Regions from separate parts of the Labrenzia sp. CP4 genome, predicted to be linked through region 3. Evidence: riboswitches for the same ligand, from Rfam matches in the RefSeq annotation. Region 3 holds a riboswitch; each other region holds the start of a gene.

Region 1 (5,106 bases), 1.1 Mb from region 3:
TCGCAGGGTGCCCAGGAGCGCGTGAAGCCGATTTACGAAAGCCTGCCGGGCTGGAAGGAATCGACCGAAGGTGCTCGCACCTGGGCCGATCTGCCGGCGCAGGCGATCAAATATGTGCGTCACGTCGAAGAGCTGATCGGTGCTCCGGTCGCTCTTCTGTCGACAAGTCCGGAACGGGACGACACAATTCTTGTGCAGAATCCCTTCCAGGATTGAGATCTGTGACGTTAGAAGCACATTATTAAGGACTGCGGTTGCGTGCCGCGAATCACCGCACGCAACCACCTTTCGTTTTCGGCGTTCCATGTGTGTGCCGAACAAACAATCTGTGTTAGGAAAAGGGTACTGCGAGGTTCTCTGTCGCGGCGAAGTTATTGAAGAAATAGCACCGGTTTTCGAAAAACTTGCTATAAGCCTGAGAATGAAACGAAATCTCGGGCCCGCAGAACAGATCCTTGCAGTCGGCCGGTAGGCAGGAAGATGGCTGATTACTATTCAATTCTGAAGAAAACGATCGCGTCTTTACCTGAAAACAATGGTGCTGCACGCAGAAGCGTCTACAGCCGTGCGCGCAATGCCATCGTCAATCAGCTGAAAGCCTATGAGCCGCCGCTGGCGCCGTCCGAGATCACGGCCGAGCAGCTGCGTCTGGAAGAAGCCATTCGCAAGGTGGAAGCCGAAGCCGCCCGCGAAAGCCTCGGTCTCAGCCCCACTGTTCCGAAGGTCGAAACGCCGACCCCGGCGCCGCAGGTTTCCGCGCCGCCCGTGACACCGCCTCCGGCTGAGCCGGTGGCAGAGGCTGCGCCGGAAGCGCCTGCGCCTGCACCACAGGAACCTGAAACAACTGCAGCACCGGTGGTGGATACCCCGGCTCCGTCGCCCTTGAAGGAAACCCTGACACAGGCCGAAGCGCTTGGCACCGCGGCCAGCCAGGCTGTTCACCACGCCAAGGAAGCTGCCGACCCGAGCACTGCGCCTGTGCGCCAGGAGCCCTCTTTCGGCGGACCTGTGCAGCCGGAACAGACAGATGATGGCCTGTTCGAGCCTGCAGATACCACCGGTGCGGCCGATCCCGCCGACCAGGTTTATCCAGGCGAGGAAACAGCCAAGCCGAAGGACAAATCGGCCTCCAAGAAAAGCCGCTCCAAGCGCGCCAAGCCGAGTGCTTCGGATGCGCTGCGCGGTGATTCATCCGGCAGCCGCACCGTTCCGATCGTCATTGCTGCGGGTTTCCTGTTGCTGGTGATCCTGGGCGCCGGAGCCTATTTCCTGATGCCTGCGGGCGATGAGACAGCCGACAGCGGCAATGTGCCGGTCGCGTCTTCTTCGCAAACGCCTGTCGATACGCAGCCGGACACCACGCCGGAGCCTTCGACCGCTGCCCCTGCCGTAGAAGGTGAAGAGCCTTCGAAAAACACCGACCGCCTGTTGAACGAAGGCGAGACGGATGTGGTTGCCCCGGATGCACGCACGGTAACCACGACGACGATTACCGGACAGTCTGATTCGCCTGCGCCGGCCGATACACCGCAGGTCGATACACCAGCTTCCGCTGCGCCCGAACCTTCCCAGCCGTCCATCGTGACGAGCGGAGAAAACGATCAGTCTTCTGCGACCACCGAAAGCCCGATTGCGGTGCCGGAAGACAATCTCTCGGCCATCTCGCCTGACGAAACTTCACCGGCTCCGTCCGCCACGGCGGCGGATTCCTCGGTGCAGCGCTCTATCCTTTACGAAGAAGGGGAAGAGTCCGGTGGTGCCGGAACGGCTGCGCAAGGCGCAGTCGTTTGGGGTGTCGATGAAGAAACGAATCTGGACGGCAAGGCTCTCGCGGTTCTGAGCGCCTCCATTGAAATCCCCGAGCGGGATGTGAAGGTCGATATTCGCATCAAGCCGAATGACGATACTTCCTTGCCCGCCAGCCATCTGGTCGAGATCAAGTACGAGTTCCCGGAAAACTTCGCTCCGGGTGACGTCGTCAACGTGCCAGGCTTGGTCATGAAGCCTACGGAAGAAGCTCGTGGCGATGCGCTGATCGGCGCTTCCGTGAAAGTGTCTCCGGGCTTTTTCTGGATTGCCCTTTCCAGCTTGCCGAACGAGCAGCAACGCAATCTCGCCCTGCTGCGTGAACGCGGCTGGATCGACATTCCGATGCTTTACGAAAACGGCAAGCGCGGCATCCTGACCCTGGAAAAGGGAACCGCCGGTGCAGAAGCCGTAGAAAAGGCGATCACGTCCTGGCAAGCCGGCTAAGCGCCAGCCTGCCTCCTTTCAAAATCTGAAGAAGCCGCCTCACGGCGGCTTGCCTTTTTCCGTCACACAAGGCATGGTCCGCCTTGGTCCGAGGGGTGTTCCGGTTACCGGAGCTGAGATGGCGTAATGCCGAACCCTTAGAACCTGATCCGGGTCATGCCGGCGAAGGGACGGAATCCTTAGCCTATTCCCGGATCTCCATTGTCATTTTCGGCTTGTCCGAAGACGGGAGATCCTATGCGTACTTGTCTGCGACCACTGCGGTCGCCGCACATCCGAATGCCGGTATCGGCTTTCATGCGTTCCTGTTGGCCAATGGCGGCGGGGGCTGCGGGATGATGGCGTTTGTGAAAGCTGTTGCCAGGACCATACTCGGCCTCCTGCTGACTGTCGCTATCTGGGCGGCAATCGTCCATGTGTTCGACACCCAGCATTATATCCTGCCGGGTCCGGACCGCGTCTTTACAGCCTTTGTCAAACACGCAGGCTTCCTTCTGCATCATGCCGGCATCACCGCCTATGAGACGGTGCTCGGGTTTGTGCTGGGGGCAGCCGCCGGGGCATTGCTTTCCGTTCTTTTGTGGCTGTTTCCGATTGCTGCAAGGTTCGCCATGCCGCCCATTCTGGTGACGCAGGCCCTGCCTGTTTTCGCAATCGCGCCGATCCTGGTGCTCTGGCTCGGTTTCGGGCTGGCCTCCAAGATCGTCGTCATCATCCTGGTCATCTTCTTCACGGTTACATCGACGTTTTTCGATGGCCTGCAGCGGCTTGACCCGGGTTTGTGCGATCTCGCCCGGCTTTATCGTCTGTCTCGCCTGAAGGAACTCTGGTTCTTTCGCCTGCCGTCAGGCTTGCCGGCGTTTGCCTCCGGCCTGCGGGTGGCCGCGGTGTTCGCTCCCATGGGGGCGATCATCGGCGAATGGGCCGGGGCAAAAGGAGGCCTTGCCTTCATCATGCTTCAAAGCAGCAACCGGATGCAGGCGGACATGATGTTCGCCGCCCTGATCCTGCTCGCGGCGATGGTGCTGATCATGCGCTTTGCCGTGAACCATCTCACCCGACTTCTTGTTCCCTGGCAGCCGCTCACCTAGCTGCCGCTCTACGGAGGACCTCATGAAAAAACAAATCCTGTCACTCGCATTGGCCGCCGGGCTGCTGGCATCGGGGCCGGTACAGGCCAGTGAGAAACTGACCTTGCTGCTCGACTGGTTCATCAATCCGGATCACGCGCCGCTGGTAACTGCGCAGACCAAGGGTTTCTTCGAGGCAGAAGGTCTCGAGGTTGAGATCATCGAACCGGCGGACCCGGCAATGCCGCCGAAACTGGTTGCTGCCGGGCAGGGCGATATCGCAGTGTCCTATCAGCCGACGCTTCATGCGCAAATCGAGGAAGAGCTGCCGCTGAAATGGATCGGTACGCTGGTGGAAACGCCCCTCAATTCTCTCATCGTGCTGAAGGACGGCCCGATACAGGAACTGAAGGACCTCAAGGGCAAGAGTGTCGGCTTTTCCGTTTCCGGCTTCGAGGACGCGATGCTGGGCCAGATGCTGCGTTCGGCCGGTTTGACCATGGATGATGTCGAGCTGGTGAACGTGAATTTCGCGTTGTCAGGCTCTCTGCTTGCCGGTCAGGTGGATGCGGTGATCGGCGCATATCGGAATTTCGAGCTCACCCAGCTCGAAATCGAAGGCAAACCCGGCAAGGCCTTCTTCCCCGAAGAAAACGGCGTGCCGATCTTTGATGAGCTGATCTATGTCGTCAACAAGGACAAGACGGACGATCCGCGCTTCGCCAAGTTCCTGGCAGCCGTGGAAGCGGCCACCATCTACCTGAGCAATCACCCGGAAGAAGCCTGGAATGCCTTCATAGAAGCGTATCCGAACCTCAATGACGAGCTGAACAGGCGTGCATGGTTCGATACGTTGCCGCGGTTCGCCAAGCGTCCGGCTGCACTTGATGAAGGCCGCTACCAGCGCTTTGCAGAGTTCATGGCCGAAGCCGGTCTGATCAGCAAGGTCGTGCCGGTGGAGAGCTACACGGCCGAAATCCGCTGAGGGGTTGAAGGAACGTTGCCAGGGACAAGACGGCACTGGAGCCAGTCTCCAGCGCTTCTGACCACCGGCAAAGAAGCTCCCTCTCTCCGTCGTCACCCCGGCCAAGCGTAGCGCGAGCCGGGGCCGGGGAGGCGGAAGTCTCTGTAAGTGTCTGTGGTTTTCAGGCGATGGCTTCCGGGCTCTCCGATCCCGGATCTTCGCTGTGCTGCGTCCGGGATGACACCGGGAAGGACTTTCAAGCAAAAGAAAAGCGCTGGAGCCTGGGCTCCAGCGCTTTTTTGTTTTTTCCAGGTTTGGCTATCTCAGGCCGTGGGTTGGTCCATGGTGCGGGCGCTGTTGCGCACGGCTTTCTGAACCTTTTCGAAAGCGCGAACCTCGATCTGGCGGACGCGCTCGCGGCTGACACCGAATTCGCCCGAAAGGTCTTCCAGCGTCATCGGATCTTCGGCCAGGCGGCGTGCTTCAAAGATGCGCCGTTCGCGCTCGTTGAGTACGTCCATCGCGTCGTTCAGCATCTTGCGACGCATGTCCAGCTCTTCCTGATTGGCAAGCAGGGTTTCCTGACTGTCGCTTTCATCGACAAGCCAGTCCTGCCATTCACCGGCATCAGCTTCCGCGCGCACAGGCGCATTCAGGCTGGCATCGCCGCCCAGACGGCGGTTCATGGACACCACTTCCTCCTCGGACACCCCGAGTTTGGTGGCAATCTCAGAGACCTGATGCGGCTTCAGATCGCCTTCGTCCAACGCCTGGATCTTGCCCTTGAGGCGACGCAGGTTGAAGAACAGGCGTTTCTGG
Region 2 (5,106 bases), 1.4 Mb from region 3:
GACTTCGTCGCTCGCGTCCTTGATGCGCAGTTGAACCAGTTTGACGCCAAGCGGAACCAGCCGCTCGATCCAGTCGGAACTGTCGACGATGAGGTAAAAGGGATCGAGCTTCATTCAAACACCGCCATTCCGAGAACCGGGGTAGAAGGAACCGCCATGTCGCGAGGTTCCAGGGGTTGGGCTTCATAGGCCAGGCGACCGGCCTTAATTGCAACTGCAAAGGCCTTGGCCATTGCGACAGGGTCTCCGGCCTTTGCGACAGCCGTATTCAGCAGTACCGCATCGAAACCGAGTTCCAGAACAGCAGCCGCATGGGACGGTCTGCCAAGACCGGCATCCACAACAAGTGGGATGCCCTTGAAGTGACTGCGATAGGCACGAAGGGCATCCGGATTGACCGGCCCCTTCGCCGAACCGATTGGCGCACACCAGGGCATCAACACCTGACACCCCGCGTCAAGCAACCGTTCGCCGACGACAATATCGTCCGTCGTATAGGGAAACACCTTGAAGCCGTCATCGCTCAGGATACGTGCGGCTTCCACGAGGCCAAAGACATCCGGCTGCAGGCTGTCGTGATGACCGATCACTTCCAGCTTGATCCAGTCGGTTCCAAATAGGTCGCGTGCCATTTTAGCGGTGGTGACGGCTTCCTTTACCGAATGACATCCGGCAGTGTTGGGCAGCACCTTGACGTTCAGTTCCCGGATCAGGTCCCAGAACCGGCCGCCTCCGCCACTTCCTGCCGTTTCGCGCCGAAGGGACACCGTCAGAATTTCAGCCCCGGATACTTTCACCGCATCCGACAGAATTTGGGGTGATGGGTACTGGGCAGTACCAAGCAGGAAACGCGACGCAACGCTTTCGCCATAAACTTCAAACATCAGCGTCATCCTCCCTGCATCGGTGACAGGATCTCGATACGGTCGCCAGCTTGAAGGAAGCAATCGCTTCGGTCTTCAGCACAAACCAGATCGCCGTTGCGTGCCGTTGCAAGAAACCCATGGTCATAGGCCAGTTCGTCCAGAAGCGCAGCCAGCGTCGCGCTGACAACTTCCTGAGGTTCGCCGTTAATGGTTAGCTTCAAGGGACTTCTCCTGAAGGTGTTGCACGATCCTGTCTGCCGCCTCCATGGCAAAATGCGGAGCAAGCAGGAAGCCGTGCCGGTAGAATCCGTTCATTGACAACGCGTTGCCGGTAAACGTGAGACGAGGAAGATTGTTTGGATATGCCGGGCGGAGGCCCACCCCGGTTTCGATGATCTTTGCCTCGGCAAATCCCGGATGCAGGCTGTAGGCGGCATTTAGAAGTTCCATGGTGGACCGAACACTGACCGCTCCCTGGTCACCGCTTTCGATCATGGTTGCCCCGACCATGAAGACACCGTTGTCACGAGGCACGACATAGACAGGGATGCGCGGGTGCAGAAAACGCACCGGCCGCGAAAGCGAGACATCTGGCGCGTGGAGGATCAGCATTTCACCGCGTACGGGACGCAAGTGCGGATCCGGCGAGGCCATGCCGGTACAATCGGCGACAAGATCGGTCGCCGCGGTGAAGTGCTGCGCTTCTGACCTCACCTTGGCACCGCTTTCAGACACCTTTGCCTGCAATGCTGTGAGGGCCTGCCGCGGATCGAGATGGGCTTCCCCCGCAAAATGGAGCCCCTTTGCAAATCGGCCTGCGAGGTCCGGCTCGAGTGCGCCCAGCGCGTCAGCATCGAGCCAGGCAAAGCCGCTGGTTCGAGAAGCAAAGCGACTTAACTCGCCGGTATCGCGCGGCGCGGCAACAACCAGCGTGCCATTGTGCGAGACCTGTCCCGGCAGGACCTTGCTCCACCAGCCAATGGAGGCTTGCCCGAGCCGCAGAACATCTTCCTCGGCACTTTCCCGCTCACACCATGGCGCCAACATGCCGCCTGCGAGCCAGGAGGCACTGGCGGTGAGATCCTTGTGTTTTTCCAGCAGCTCCACCCGCACACCGCGCGAGACAAGTTCATGTGCCAGTGCCAGACCGGCTACTCCAGCCCCTTTGATACCGACCTTCATCCCGCCTCTCCTGCCAGGGTGGACGTCAGTCGTTCGACATCATGGAATGTCTGGTAGCCCGCTTGCATTCAACGGATCTCCGCAAGGACCGGAAAAGGTCTCGCATTTCGGACATTCGGCTTGGAAGGGTGGCCGGATTGGAGCATTGCCGTGGCGAACGCAGTTGGCCGAGAACACCTTCCCTTCGCCAGCATGACCTGGATCAGGTTCGTCGGGTCCCTGCACTGCGCAAGTGCACTAGCAGTATCTCAGCCTCTTCTGGAGGCACCCCGGGTGAGCCCCTGTTGTGCCGCCCGTCAGGCGCACCTGTCAAGAGACAGGATGAGCCTTCATCCTTGTTGCCAGGGGCGCGCCAGAAAGTCGTCGATTTCGGCAAGGGTGTTGAACCGATAGACTTTCAGATGGTCCGGAGGTTCGCGGTAGATGTGCTCCAGCTTGGCTCTGGCGGAGTGTCTCGTTCGCCAGATGAACCTCAGGAATTCAACAGTTTGACAGTTGAACTGCTCCGGGCAGCCCTCGGCCAGATCCGGACGGCTTTGCCCATTGTATTTCACCGACCGTTTCAGCACTCGAAATATGCGGCGCATTACTGGGACATCGAGCCAGATGAAAGTGTCGGCACGTTCGATACGTTCCGCATAGGTGTTTGAATGACCGCCCTCGAAGATCCACACATCCTTCAGATGGACCTCATGCGTCAGCCGGTCTTTCTCTTCCCGCGTCCGCTCGCTCCAACCGGAGCGGTAGTGGATCTTGTCCATATGATAGACCGGCAGTCCGGTTTTCCGCCCAAGGGCAACGGCAAGCGTGCTTTTGCCCGAGCCCGGGCCGCCAACGATCATCACGCGTTTCATGTCGCACCAAACAAAAGCAAGGAAGGGCCGGTCGTTATACAGATTGTGCAGGGGATGAAAACCCGAAACAGACTGTTCAATGGACACTTCGGCTTCGCTGGCCCTATCTAGTTTGCAAGACAGAATGTTCTTTGATGGAGAGGCAGATGAGCTGGTTGAATTGCCCTGATCCCGTACCGGGAAATGCTGCAAGCTGTGACCCGATTGAAACGATCATCGTACCGCGGACATCCGACCTCGGCGGATTTTCGGTAAGACGTGCCTTGCCGTCTGCCAGGAGGCGGATGGTTGGCCCGTTCATCTTCTTCGACCAGATGGGCCCGGCAGAACTTTTGGTCGGCGGCGGTATCGACGTGCGCCCGCATCCTCACATCGGGTTGGCGACGGTGACCTATCTCTTCGAAGGAGAAATGTATCATCGTGACAGCCTTGGAACGGAGATTGCGATTGCCCCCGGTGCTCTGAACTGGATGAGCGCCGGCAAGGGCATCGTGCATTCCGAACGTGAGAGGCCGGAACGCCTGCAGGAAAAACGTCCCCTGTTCGGCCTGCAGAGCTGGGTGGCCCTGCCCAAACACCTGGAAGAGACCGACCCGACCTTCCAGCACCACGGCACAGAAGAACAGCCGGAATTTGCCGACAAGGGCGCTTCAGTCAAACTTATCGCGGGCGAGCTTTATGGCCACAAGGCACCGGTGAAGACAGCGTCCGACATGTTCTATGCCGATATCACGCTGGAACCGGGAGCGAAGATCCCGCTGGATGCCGGGTGGGAAGAGCGCGGCCTTTATACGGTCTCGGGCCAGATCACCATCGCCGGCCAGAATTTCGATCCGGCCCAGCTATTGGTGTTCAAACCGGGTGATCATCTGGTGATTGAAAACACGTCTCCCGTGCCGGCCCGTTTCGTAGTGCTTGGCGGCGAACCGATGGACGGCCGGCGTTATATCTGGTGGAACTTCGTGTCCTCATCGAAAGAGCGCATCGAGCAGGCCAAGGAAGATTGGCGTCTTGGCCGTTTCGATACGGTACCCGGCGATGCGGAAGAGTTCATTCCCTTGCCTGACCGTCCGGGGCCCTGACACTCCAGCCGCTCTCCAATGGCGGTGCTTTTTCAAACCTGTCGGCGGGCCGGATAAGGTCCGGCTCGCCAAAGTCCAGAATGATGTTGAGCCGTTGGCTTGCCAGCGGGTCACCCGTCAGATTTGGATCTTCCGGCGAAACCGACAGCCGCACGCCCCTGTGTGTCGTTTCCAGTTGCCTGAACCCGGAAACCGCCTCGCGAAACACTTCCGGAACCGTCCAGCCATACCGAAGCGACAGGGCGTCGATCACCAGCCAGACCGCATCTAGGCCGATCTGCATCTGGCGTGGATCTTCCACCACCAGCTTCAGCCGCAGATAATCGATGCTTTTTTCCGATGGGCCGCGCAGCAGAAAGAAAAGAGTTGTCGAGCCGTAGTCGACGCTGGGTGTGGTCAAGGGCACCAGGTCGGATGCACATTGCCAGCGTCCTTCACTGAAAGGTGCCCGGCTCCAGCCGGGATTTCCGAGCCCCAGAGACCGTAATTCGTCGCATAGCTGATCCGGCTGGCCCAGGAAGCTGCGTTTCAGCTCCGCGGACAGTTCCGGTTCCGGAGCCAGCAGCACCTGCTTGGCCGGAGACTGCAGGGAAGAAAGCGGATCAGGCATCAAGGGGGCGGTTGCAACGCTTTCCTCACTCCATTGCCCGGCAAGGTGCAGGAACAGGCCGCCAACGGCGAAACCGGCAGCCAGCAACGCCAGGGTTCCCCAGATGTAGTACGGCGTTACCTGAGCACGTTTACGAGATCTGGACGTGCGGGTTGGCTGGCCGGGCCTCCTGGGCTCGCCTCCTTCAGACAGAGTTTCCATGTCCGGCTCGGCCCAGCGCGGGCCCTTGGAACGGTGCCCCGGCCTCGACCTGGATTGCGCTCCCCTACCGGTCCGGTCTGCCGACATTGCAGCCGATCCAAGCATTTGCCTGAGCTTGTCTGCGAAACCCGCCATTCAGTTCCTTAACACCGCGATCCTCAACCGAGTGGTCAAGGGCACGGGATTTATCAAACCAATACCTTGAAAAGGCAACCGGATACCTGTCATGTAAGCGCCGCTTCCACGGTCGCGCAGCCAAACGTAACGCTCGCACCCGAACCAGAACCAAAGAGGCCCCGAATGCCCACCTT
Region 3 (5,106 bases):
AAAACTATTTCCGGCTCTACTTCCACTATCTCTATTTTAACCTGGCCCGCGGCATTTACCTTCAGTCGGACAACATCTTCTCCTATTTCATCCTCATTCCGACGATTGTGGTGGGCAAGATCACCTTTGGTATCGTGCAGCAAATCCTGACGGCCTTCAGCCAGGTGTCCTCGTCCTTCCAGTTCCTGGTGAATTCCTGGACGACGATCATCGAGCTCCTGTCCATCTACAAACGTCTGAAAGGCTTTGAGGTCTCCATTGCCGAGCGGGAGCTCGCGGTTGCCGGCGGCACCACTCCTGAACCGGGGGCGCAAGCTTAAGGTCAGGTCTGCGCAAGACGTTCAAGCCAGTTTTCTGTCCCGGCGGTTCCGCGGTCCGACGCACCGCCCGTGGCTTCATGAAGAGCGCCGGGCCTGGAAGTTGTCATGGCGTTCTTGAGCCAGAAGTCCCGTTTCTCCGGACCTCCGGCGCCCACCGGGATGACCCGGCAGGCACCTCTTATCGGAATATCGCTGAAAGTGGCCTCCACCATGGTGTTCTTCGTCATGGCAACGGCCCTCAAGATCGCCGCCGAGACGGTGCCGATCGGTGAGCTTGTGTTCGCACGGAATTTCTTCGGGCTGTTTCCGGTGCTGATCATGGTGGCGATGCGCCGGGAGCTGGGGCTCGCCTTTCGAACGGCCAACCCGCTGGGACATCTTACCCGGGCGTCCGTCGGCCTGACGGCGATGGTTTGCGGCTTTACCGCGTTGTCTCTGCTGCCCTTGCCGGATGCGACGGCGATCGGCTTTGCATCGCCACTCTTCGTGGTGGTGCTGGCGTTTCTGCTCCTTGGTGAAAAGGTGCGGGTCTATCGCTGGAGCGCAGTCGGTGTCGGCTTTGTCGGCATTCTGGTTGTGCTGTCACCGCATCTGGGTGACGCGGAGTTGGACAGCAACTCGATGATCGGGGCCTTGATCGGCCTGACAGGAGCCGGCTTTGCCGCGCTCGCCATGATCACTGTGCGCAAATTGTGCGAGACGGAGCGCACGTCCACGATCGTTACCTGGTTTGCGGGCATGTCGTCCGTCCTGTCGCTGCTCACGCTGCCGTTGGGCTTTCTGCTGCCGGGTCAGGCCTGGATCATTCCGGACCTGCCCACGGCAGGTCTGCTTCTGCTGATCGGCCTTGCGGGCGGTGTCGGCCAGATCCTGTTGACGCAGAGCTACCGGTTCGCGGATGCCTCCACCATTGCCCCGTTCGACTATGTCAACATGCTGTGGGCGATCATTGTCGGTTGGGTGGTGTTCAGCGAAACGCCATTGCCAGCAGTGGTGCTGGGGGCGCTGATCGTGATAGCCGCCGGTATTTTCGTCATCTACCGCGAGCACAAGCTCGGGCTGGACCGGACAAAGGCACGCCGGGCGTCATCACCCTCGCGTTCGTAGGGGGGAGGAAGAGACAAAGGGCAGGTCACGCTGTCTTCCCCGTCATTCCGGACAAGCGCAGCAATGCTGTGCGCAGATCCGGAATCCAGACTTATTTCGCGCCTTAGGCGCGGCATTATACAAAGAGAGAAGAGTTCGCTTTGCTCACGCTGATGCGCTGGATCCCGGATCGGCGCGCAGCTTTACTGCGCTTGTCCGGAATGACGGCGAATGCGGGTGGTTTCCGAAATCGGCCTTACTGCGACTTGTATTCGAACCGCTCGACAGCGCTCTTGGTGCCGTCCTTGAAGATCAGCTGCACGCTGATCGACTGGGCCGACCCCAGGGGCAGCTCCAGATAGGGCTTGTCCTTCAGAACGACATTCTGGTTGTCCGGGTCACAGGCTTCCAGTTGCCATTCCTGCTCAATCGGGTCGTCGTTCAGTCCGTAGAAGACATAGTCGATGCCGCACTTCCAGGATTCCAGGTGGGTGAAATAGATCAGCTCCTGGCCCTGCCAGTCGCGGAATGACACCCAGTTGGCCTTGGTCAGGTCCAGGATCTGCTTGATCTGCTCCGGCGGCATGCCTTGCGCGGACGCGGTCGATCCGATCGGAGCAAGAGCGAGGGGCAGGCAAAGGGCGGCGATTTTAATGAGTTTCATGGAAATTTCCGGGTCTGAGTTCAGAAGGCCTTGAAGGTAATGATGGTTTTGGTGTCCTGAATGCCGTCGATCGGGTGGACCTTCTCGTTCACGAAGTGGCCAATGTCCGAACCGTCGTCGACATAGAATTTCACCAGAAGATCGTAGTCGCCGGAGGTGGAGTAGACTTCGGACGCAATTTCCGCATCGGCGATCGCATTGGCGACCTGGTAGGTCTTGCCCAACTGGCATTTGATCATCACGAAAAACGGTACCATGGGGCGCTCCGGGCAGTTGGTGTTTGAAGGGGGTGAACGTGTCACCTGAACCATCAGCCGGGCTGTTCGGTCAGCCAAACATGCCGGGCAACAGATTCACGAAAGCAGACTAGGACATCGCCTATCTCCTCCCGTCAGTCAATTGCCGAGTAGTCGCTCTGCACAAGCCGGGTCTTGCAATCGCACGGCCGGCTTGTTAGCAGTGCAATCATCTCATGGGGGTGCCCGGCTATCCTGGACCGGGCTGAGAGGCGGCCTGCCAACTCCTTGAACCTGATCCGGCTGATACCGGCGGAGGGATTTGAGATCATGATGCACACACCACTCCCTTCAACGCGTCCTTTCCGGAATACCGGCAACGGGCTTTCTGTCGCAGGAGAGCCGTCATGAGCCTTTCCGTTGCTGCTTCCACGCAAGCCCTGTGCGCCGAACAGGTCTTCACCCTTCTGGAAAGGGTGCGGCAGAAAACGCCGCGCGTTCACGCCATCACAAATGCGGTCGCCCAGAGTTTCACTGCCAATGTGCTGCTTGCGCTCGGCGCGGTTCCTTCCATGACCATCGCGCGGGAGGAAGTTGCGGCTTTTGCCGGCGGGGCTGATGCGCTGCTGGTGAACCTCGGCACCCTTGACGAGGAACGTCGTGCGGCCATTCCGCTAGCGATCGAAGCTGCCAGGACTGCCGGACGTCCGGTTTGTGTCGATCCGGTCTTCGTCAACCGGTCACCCGTGCGCTGCGTCTATGCGCGCGAATTGCTGGGCGTGAAGCCGGATCTGGTGCGGCTCAATCCGGAAGAACTCACTGCTCTCTTGCCGGAGCGGGCGGATGCCGATGCATTGATCGAGGCCGGAACGGTTTTTGCGGTCACTGGCCCGGAAGACAGGGTCGAGAGCCGCGGCGAGGATTTCCTGCTGCGCAACGGCGATCCACTGATGTCACGCGTGACGGCCACCGGCTGTGCCGGCGGTGCTGTTCTGGCGGCGTTCCTGAGCATCGAAAAGGACAGGGCGCTTGCAGCTGCATGCGGACTGTCCGTCTTCAACATTGCCGGCGAAATCGCAGCCAGCCGGTCAGGCGGGCCTGGCAGTCTGGTGCCGGAGTTGCTCGACGCACTCTATTGCCTGACTGACCGCGACATTGAAGCCCGTCTCAAGACCGGCTGACGCAGCCTTTTCGGCATCTACTCCCAGGAGGTTCCCATGACCGCAATTGCGGTAACCATTGCAGGATCGGATTCCGGCGGCGGAGCCGGCATTCAGGCTGATCTCAAGACCTTTTCCGCAAACGGCGTCTTTGGTGCCAGTGTTATTGCAGCCCTGACGGCGCAGAATACGCTTGGCGTCAGCGCCATCCATGATGTGCCGCCGGAGTTCGTGCGGGCCCAGATTACAGCCGTCTTCTCGGACCTTGCCGTCAAGGCGACAAAGATCGGCATGCTGTCGCGTGTCGATACGATTGAGGTGGTAGCTGAAGGGCTTCGGGCACATGAGACAGGTCCGGTCGTGCTTGACCCGGTGATGGTGGCTGCCTCCGGTGACCCGTTGCTTGCCGACAGTGCGGTCGACACGCTGATTGCCTTGCTGCTGCCGCTGACTGATATTGTTACCCCGAACCTGCATGAAGCTGCCCGCATGTTGCAAGGCAACGTTGCCGCGGACGAAACGCAAATGCAGGCGCAGGCAGAACGTCTGCTCGGTCTTGGAGCCAATGCGGTTCTGCTCAAGGGCGGGCACGGGTCTGGTGCGAATAGCGCCGACCTGCTTCTGGATCGCAACGGCAATGCGGTCTGGCTCAGGTCAGAGCGGATCAAGACCGACAACACGCATGGCACCGGTTGCACCCTGTCATCCGCGATTGCCTCGGGTCTCGCCAAGGGGCAGGGCATGGAAGCGGCCGTCAGATCCGCCAAGTCCTATATTCAGGCCGCCATCGCCGCTGCCGACACGCTTCACATCGGCAGTGGTCACGGGCCAGTCCATCATTTCCACGCGTTCTGGAGCAAGTGAGATGACCGATCAGCCAAAGACAGAAACCGGACGGATCAGCCGTCGCGGACTTCTGGGGGCTTCCGCCGCCGCCGGTGCAAGCGCGTTGGCCGCCCCGGCGGTGGCGCAGGAGCAGGCGACGCTGGAATGGAAGATGGTCACGTCCTGGCCAAAGAACCTGCCGGGGCCCGGGATCACGGCGCAGCGCATTGCCGACAGGATCGAGCTGATGTCCGGCGGTCGCCTGCGCGTTCGGCTTTATGCAGCAGGGGAACTGGTGCCGGCTCTGGGCGTGTTCGAGGCTGTCTCGGCGGGGACGGCGCAGATGGCGCACACGGCCTCGTTTTTCTGGCAGGGCAAGATCCCAGCTTCGGTCTATTTCACCGCGATCCCCTTCGGTTTGCTGCCGCATGAGCATATCACCTGGATTGAGCAGGGGGGCGGCCAGGCGCTTTGGGACGAGCTTTATGCCCCGTTCGGACTAAGGCCCGTAATGGCCGGCAACACCGGCGTCCAGATGGGTGGCTGGTTCAAGCGCGAAATCAACACTCTTGACGATCTCAAGGGGCTGAAGATCCGCATGCCGGGCCTTGGCGGTGAAGTGATGCACCGGCTTGGGGCGACGCCTGTCAGCCTGCCGCCTGCAGAGTTGTTCCAGGCGTTGGACAGCGGTGTGCTGGACGCCACCGAATTCCTGGGTCCCTGGTCGGACAGGGCAATGGGGTTCCAGAAAGCAGCCAAGTCCTACTACACGCCGGGGTTCCATGAACCCAACGGCACCGGTGAAGCGCTGTTCA
Region 4 (5,106 bases), on a different replicon from region 3:
AACGACGATGTGGCATTGGCCTATCAGCGTTACCCTTAAAGTGAAAAAGACCCGGACGACCTTGCAAATCGAAATCCGGGTCCAATTCATACTTTAGGGAAGGGGGCGGCGGGGAAACCTGCCGTCCCACTCCGGACAAGAATATAAGTCAATTCTCTGAATTTTCCAAATGATGGATGTCAAACAGGCAATCGGATGTCCTCGCGACATCGGCCGGTAGTGTGCAAACGTGAAAAACGGCGGCCAAGCGTGACAAAACCGTGAAACGGTGCCGCAGGACCGCTCCCGGAATAGCTGAGCAAAGGCCTTTTATCAAAATACCGATTTTGGAGCCCATTCCGCTCGCCTACCGCATCGAGCGGTAGGCCATCGGGCGAAGGGAGCCCTAACCCCCTCCCCTCGAATCTCCCCTCCCCTCTGCGAATGAACTACAGATCCTTTGGCATGTAGAGATCGCCGCCAGCACGATATCTGACTGCCATCGCCTCCATGCCCTCTTGACGAGCAGCGTCGCGGATATCGTGGGAAATCCGCATGGAGCAGAATTTCGGACCGCACATGGAGCAGAAGTGCGCGACCTTGTGGGCTTCCTTCGGCAAGGTCTCGTCATGCATCGAACGGGCCGTTTCCGGATCGAGCGCGAGGTTGAACTGGTCCTCCCAGCGGAACTCGAAACGGGCGCGCGACAGGGCGTCGTCGCGGACCTTCGCTGCCGGATGACCCTTGGCGAGGTCGGCGGCATGGGCGGCGATCTTGTAGGTTATGACACCGGTCTTCACATCATTGCGGTCGGGAAGGCCGAGGTGTTCCTTCGGCGTGACGTAGCAGAGCATCGCCGTGCCGAACCAGCCAATCATCGCGGCACCGATGCCCGAGGTGATATGGTCGTAACCCGGCGCGATGTCGGTCGTCAGCGGTCCGAGCGTGTAGAACGGCGCCTCGCCGCAGACCGCAAGCTGCTTGTCCATGTTCTCCTTGATCTTGTGCATCGGCACATGACCAGGGCCTTCGATCATGACCTGGCAGTCTTTCGCCCAGGCGATCTTCGTCAGCTCTCCGAGCGTTTCCAGTTCGGCGAACTGCGCTGCGTCGTTGGCGTCGGCAATCGAGCCCGGACGCAAGCCGTCACCAAGTGAAAAGGAAACGTCGTAGGCACGGCAAATGTCGCAGATCTCCTCGAAATGCTCGTAAAGGAAGCTCTCCTTGTGATGATGCAGGCACCACTTGGCCATAATCGAACCGCCGCGCGATACGATGCCGGTAACGCGGTTGACGGTGAGCGGAATGTAGGAGAGCCGGACACCGGCATGGATGGTGAAATAGTCGACGCCCTGTTCGGCCTGCTCGATCAGCGTGTCGCGAAAGACTTCCCAGGTAAGGTCCTCGGCAATGCCGCCAACCTTTTCCAGCGCCTGGTAGAGCGGCACCGAGCCGATCGGAACCGGCGAATTCCGGATGATCCATTCACGAATGTTGTGGATGTTGCGCCCGGTCGATAGGTCCATGACGGTGTCGGCGCCCCAGCGAGTCGCCCAGACCATTTTCTCGACTTCCTCCGCCATCGACGAGGTGACGGCAGAGTTGCCGATATTGGCGTTGATCTTCACCAGGAAGTTCCGGCCAATGATCATCGGCTCCGCTTCCGGATGGTTGATATTGGCTGGGATGATCGCGCGCCCGCGGGCGACTTCCTCGCGGACGAAGTCCGGTGTAACAAAATCCGGGATCGCCGCGCCGAAGCTCTCTCCATCACGGGGAAGCTTTTCGTTTGCAGCCTTGCGACCAAGGTTTTCCCGGATGGCGATGTATTCCATCTCTGGCGTGATGATGCCGGCGCGGGCATAGGCGATCTGGGTGACGGTCTTGCCGTCTTTGGCGCGGCGCGGTTTCTGCAGGTTAGGGAATTGCAGTGTCAGGCGCTCGCCGGTGGCAAAGCCGTTGTCTTCCGGCTTGACCATGCGGCCCTCATATTCCTCCGTGTCACCGCGGGCGGCGATCCACTCGGCGCGAAGGCGCGGCAGTCCCATCTCAATATCGATCGCCTGGGTCGGGTCGGTATAGGGACCGGAGGCATCATAGACCGTGACGGGCGGTTCGCCGGCGGTCGGATGGACTGCGATCTCGCGCACTGGTACGCGGATATCGGGATGAATTTCGCCCGGCTTGTAAACCTTTGTAGAGGCAGGCAGCGGCCCCTTGGTGATTTCGGGCGTAATAGTCTTGGTGGCAATGTTCATTCTGAGGCTCCAATCTTTCAAGTTGGAGACCCAGTTCGAAGCCGGAATGATGGAAAGACGCCATGACGCTCCGGATTCTGGGCAACGTCGTACTGCAGCGCTTGCACCGTCCCTACGCCAGTATGAACTGGATCAGGTTCAACGGGTCACTGCGCTGCCATCAATCAACGGCCCAGCAGTATCTCAGCCCCTTGCCGGGGCACCCCTGGTAACGTTGCCATCGGCCATCATCCACGTGCGTTTGTCAATACAGAGATGCTTGGCTCGACGAGGAAGTGCTGTCACTTTGGCGGCAAAAGGTTGAAGGAAATGTGCCGGGTGACTCCAAAAAGTTGTCCGCGGACAACAATGCGAAGTTCTTGTCGAAACTAGGCTGAAAAATGCACTTGGTTAAGCGTTTGTAAATTGGTAACGAATCGGAGCATATTGTAACAGCGCAGTTTGAGGCGTAGTTTTCAAAAATGCGCAGTTCGAGGATTTTTCGAGATGGACACCAATCTTCTGGTTGAAGGTGCTGCTGAACACCTGCCAACGACACTTTCGGCGGACGCGAATGAGCTCGCTCATCAATTGCAGATACATCAACGAAAAATCTTTCCACCTGCTTCTCAAAAGACTATCCGAAGATTTTCGCCTGCAGAAGCAGCTAAATTGATTGGCATTAAGGAAGGCTATTTACGTCAGGTCGCCGCTGATGGGCATGGCCCCGAACCAAACGAGAACGGTAGGCGCACATATTCTGTCGAGGACATGGATCATATACGTCAGGTCTTGGACGAGAAAAATGGCACGCCAAAATATGTGCCGATCCGTCGGGGAGATGAAAAGCTTCAGGTTATCACTGTAATGAACTTCAAAGGTGGTTCCGGAAAAAACCACCACATCTGCTCATTTGGCTCAGTTCTTGGCGTTGCGTGGATACCGCGTTTTAACAATTGACCTTGATCCACAAGCATCATTGTCAGCGATGTTCGGACATCAACCCGAACTAGATGTCGACGAGGGAGAAACGCTTTACGGTGCTATCCGTTATGAAGACCCTCGAGCCTTAAGCGAAATCATTCGATCCACATATACGCCAAACCTCCATATTGTTCCAGGCAATCTTGAATTGATGGAATTCGAGCATGAAACGCCCAAAGCAATGTCTGAAGGACGTTCAGCGTCCATGTTTTTCGCCCGAATAGGGGAGGTGCTGACAAGCGTTGAAAGCTATTACGACGTTGTAGTCATTGATTGCCCACCTCAGCTTGGCTTTCTAACGATGTCGGCCTTAAGTGCGGCCACAGGAGTATTGATCACCGTACATCCACAGATGTTGGACGTTATGTCTATGTCCCAATTTCTTTCTATGACAGCTGAATTGATGAGTGTTGTCGAAAAGGCCGGAGGGCGTACCAGCTATGATTGGATGCGTTACTTGGTTACTCGCTTCGAACCAAACGATGGACCACAAAGCCAGATGACCGGGTTTATGCGTTCAATATTTGGAAATCGCATGCTTCAACATGCGATGCTTAAATCTACTGCTATTTCTGATGCCGGTGTTACCAAGCAAACTTTGTATGAAGTCGAAAGAAGCCAATTTGTGCGCGGTACTTATGATCGCGCAATGGAATCTATGTCTCTCGTGAACCAGGAAATCGAAGACCTCTTAAACGTGACTTGGGGACGGAGGTAAGGGATGGCACGCAAAGACCTGATCAGTTTTTCGTCGGACGAGGATGGTGAAATCCAAGGGGATCCAAATAAATCGGATCGCCCACTGGCGGGCATCACGCCAAATAGACGGTCAAGTTCACCGGTTGGAGGCATCGCAAAAACTCTTGGCTCACTCTCAAGTCAGATGGACCGTGCTAGTGAATTAGAACGGCAACTGTTGGAAGGACAAAAGGTCGTTGAACTGGATCCCTCTCAAATAGACGATTCATTTGTTCGCGACCGTTTGGAAGCGGACCCGGAAGTCGAGAGGGACTTTGTTCAACAAATCGATGAGCACGGGCAATTAGTACCAATCCTTGTTCGTCCAAACCCGGCTCAAAAGGGTCGCATGCAGGTGGCATTCGGCCATCGTAGACTTCGGGCGGCCAGAAGCCTCAATCGAAAGGTCAAGGCTGTCGTTCGGGAGTTGAACGATGAGCAACTGGTCGTTCTTCAAGGGCAGGAAAACAGTGCCAGAACCAATCTTTCCTATATAGAACGTGCGTTGTTTGCAGCGCGATTGGAAGACCAAAAGTTCAAGCGGAATGTCATTATATCTGCGCTCAAAGTGGACAGAGCGGCTGTATCAAAAATGATCAAGCTGATCAAAGAATTGCCCGTCGAATTGATTGTTGCGATTGGCGCCGCTCCTGGTACAGGGCGACGAAAATGGATGGAACTTGCTGAGTTAGCAAAATTGGTTGATTGGAAGCCACTTCGAGAAATGTTGTCCGCGGACAACATCGCAGTGCTGACTTCGGACGAGCGTTTCGAATTCGTGCTTCGCAGCGCGAAGAAAGCAATAAAGCCGAAAAAACCAAAGATGGTGGTCCAACATGTTGAGCACGTACCGGTGACGATCAGATCGACCAAAAGCGGCACTACGTTCACCGTAAATGGAGCTAAAGCTCCAGGATTCGATGAGTTTTTGAAGGCTCAACTGAACAGTCTCTATGCGGATTACATGAAAGAGAGGGGGGAGTAAATGAGGCTCTAAACGAAAGAACCCGCCACAAGGGCGGGTCCAAACTTGAGATAAGCACGAGTGCCTATGCTCTATGTGTAGCAGCTAAAATCATAGAATCACTTGTAGCGCAACGCAAGTTCTGTCTTTGAGCAGAGCACGATTTCTTGCGTCTTTTTGCTTGTCTCGCATCTGAACACTCAG

Evidence for each region. A riboswitch is a leader RNA that binds a small molecule or an ion and turns the genes downstream of it on or off. The one in region 3 is predicted to bind thiamine pyrophosphate.
Region 1: it holds a riboswitch for thiamine pyrophosphate, as region 3 does, so the genes downstream of both, ACP90_RS04935 (ABC transporter permease) here and ACP90_RS10020 (hydroxyethylthiazole kinase) in region 3, are expected to answer to the same signal.
Region 2: it holds a riboswitch for thiamine pyrophosphate, as region 3 does, so the genes downstream of both, thiO (glycine oxidase ThiO) here and ACP90_RS10020 (hydroxyethylthiazole kinase) in region 3, are expected to answer to the same signal.
Region 4: it holds a riboswitch for thiamine pyrophosphate, as region 3 does, so the genes downstream of both, thiC (phosphomethylpyrimidine synthase ThiC) here and ACP90_RS10020 (hydroxyethylthiazole kinase) in region 3, are expected to answer to the same signal.

What each region holds. Positions count from the first base shown of each region.
Region 1 is NZ_CP011927.1:1,043,576-1,048,681, forward strand. It holds gene ACP90_RS04925 (adenylosuccinate synthase) at 1-216, shown strand, start outside; gene ACP90_RS04930 (hypothetical protein) at 481-2,253, shown strand; TPP riboswitch at 2,335-2,441, shown strand; gene ACP90_RS04935 (ABC transporter permease) at 2,499-3,344, shown strand; gene ACP90_RS04940 (ABC transporter substrate-binding protein) at 3,367-4,308, shown strand; gene rpoH (RNA polymerase sigma factor RpoH) at 4,611-5,106, opposite strand, start outside.
Region 2 is NZ_CP011927.1:3,604,288-3,609,393, forward strand. It holds gene ACP90_RS16580 (thiamine phosphate synthase) at 1-114, opposite strand, end outside; gene ACP90_RS16585 (thiazole synthase) at 111-884, opposite strand; gene thiS (sulfur carrier protein ThiS) at 890-1,087, opposite strand; gene thiO (glycine oxidase ThiO) at 1,071-2,048, opposite strand; TPP riboswitch at 2,210-2,330, opposite strand; gene ACP90_RS16600 (DNA topology modulation protein FlaR) at 2,378-2,902, opposite strand; gene ACP90_RS16605 (pirin family protein) at 3,049-3,984, shown strand; gene ACP90_RS16610 (DUF6030 family protein) at 3,953-4,795, opposite strand; gene ACP90_RS16620 (class II aldolase/adducin family protein) at 5,096-5,106, shown strand, end outside.
Region 3 is NZ_CP011927.1:2,154,752-2,159,857, forward strand. It holds gene sbmA (peptide antibiotic transporter SbmA) at 1-320, shown strand, start outside; gene ACP90_RS10005 (DMT family transporter) at 426-1,427, shown strand; gene ACP90_RS10010 (hypothetical protein) at 1,663-2,070, opposite strand; gene ACP90_RS10015 (Lrp/AsnC ligand binding domain-containing protein) at 2,091-2,327, opposite strand; TPP riboswitch at 2,535-2,645, shown strand; gene ACP90_RS10020 (hydroxyethylthiazole kinase) at 2,714-3,487, shown strand; gene thiD (bifunctional hydroxymethylpyrimidine kinase/phosphomethylpyrimidine kinase) at 3,524-4,330, shown strand; gene ACP90_RS10030 (TRAP transporter substrate-binding protein) at 4,332-5,106, shown strand, end outside.
Region 4 is NZ_CP011928.1:38,872-43,977, forward strand. It holds gene thiC (phosphomethylpyrimidine synthase ThiC) at 429-2,237, opposite strand; TPP riboswitch at 2,329-2,454, opposite strand; partial or broken gene repA (plasmid partitioning protein RepA) at 2,724-3,918, shown strand; gene repB (plasmid partitioning protein RepB) at 3,922-4,923, shown strand.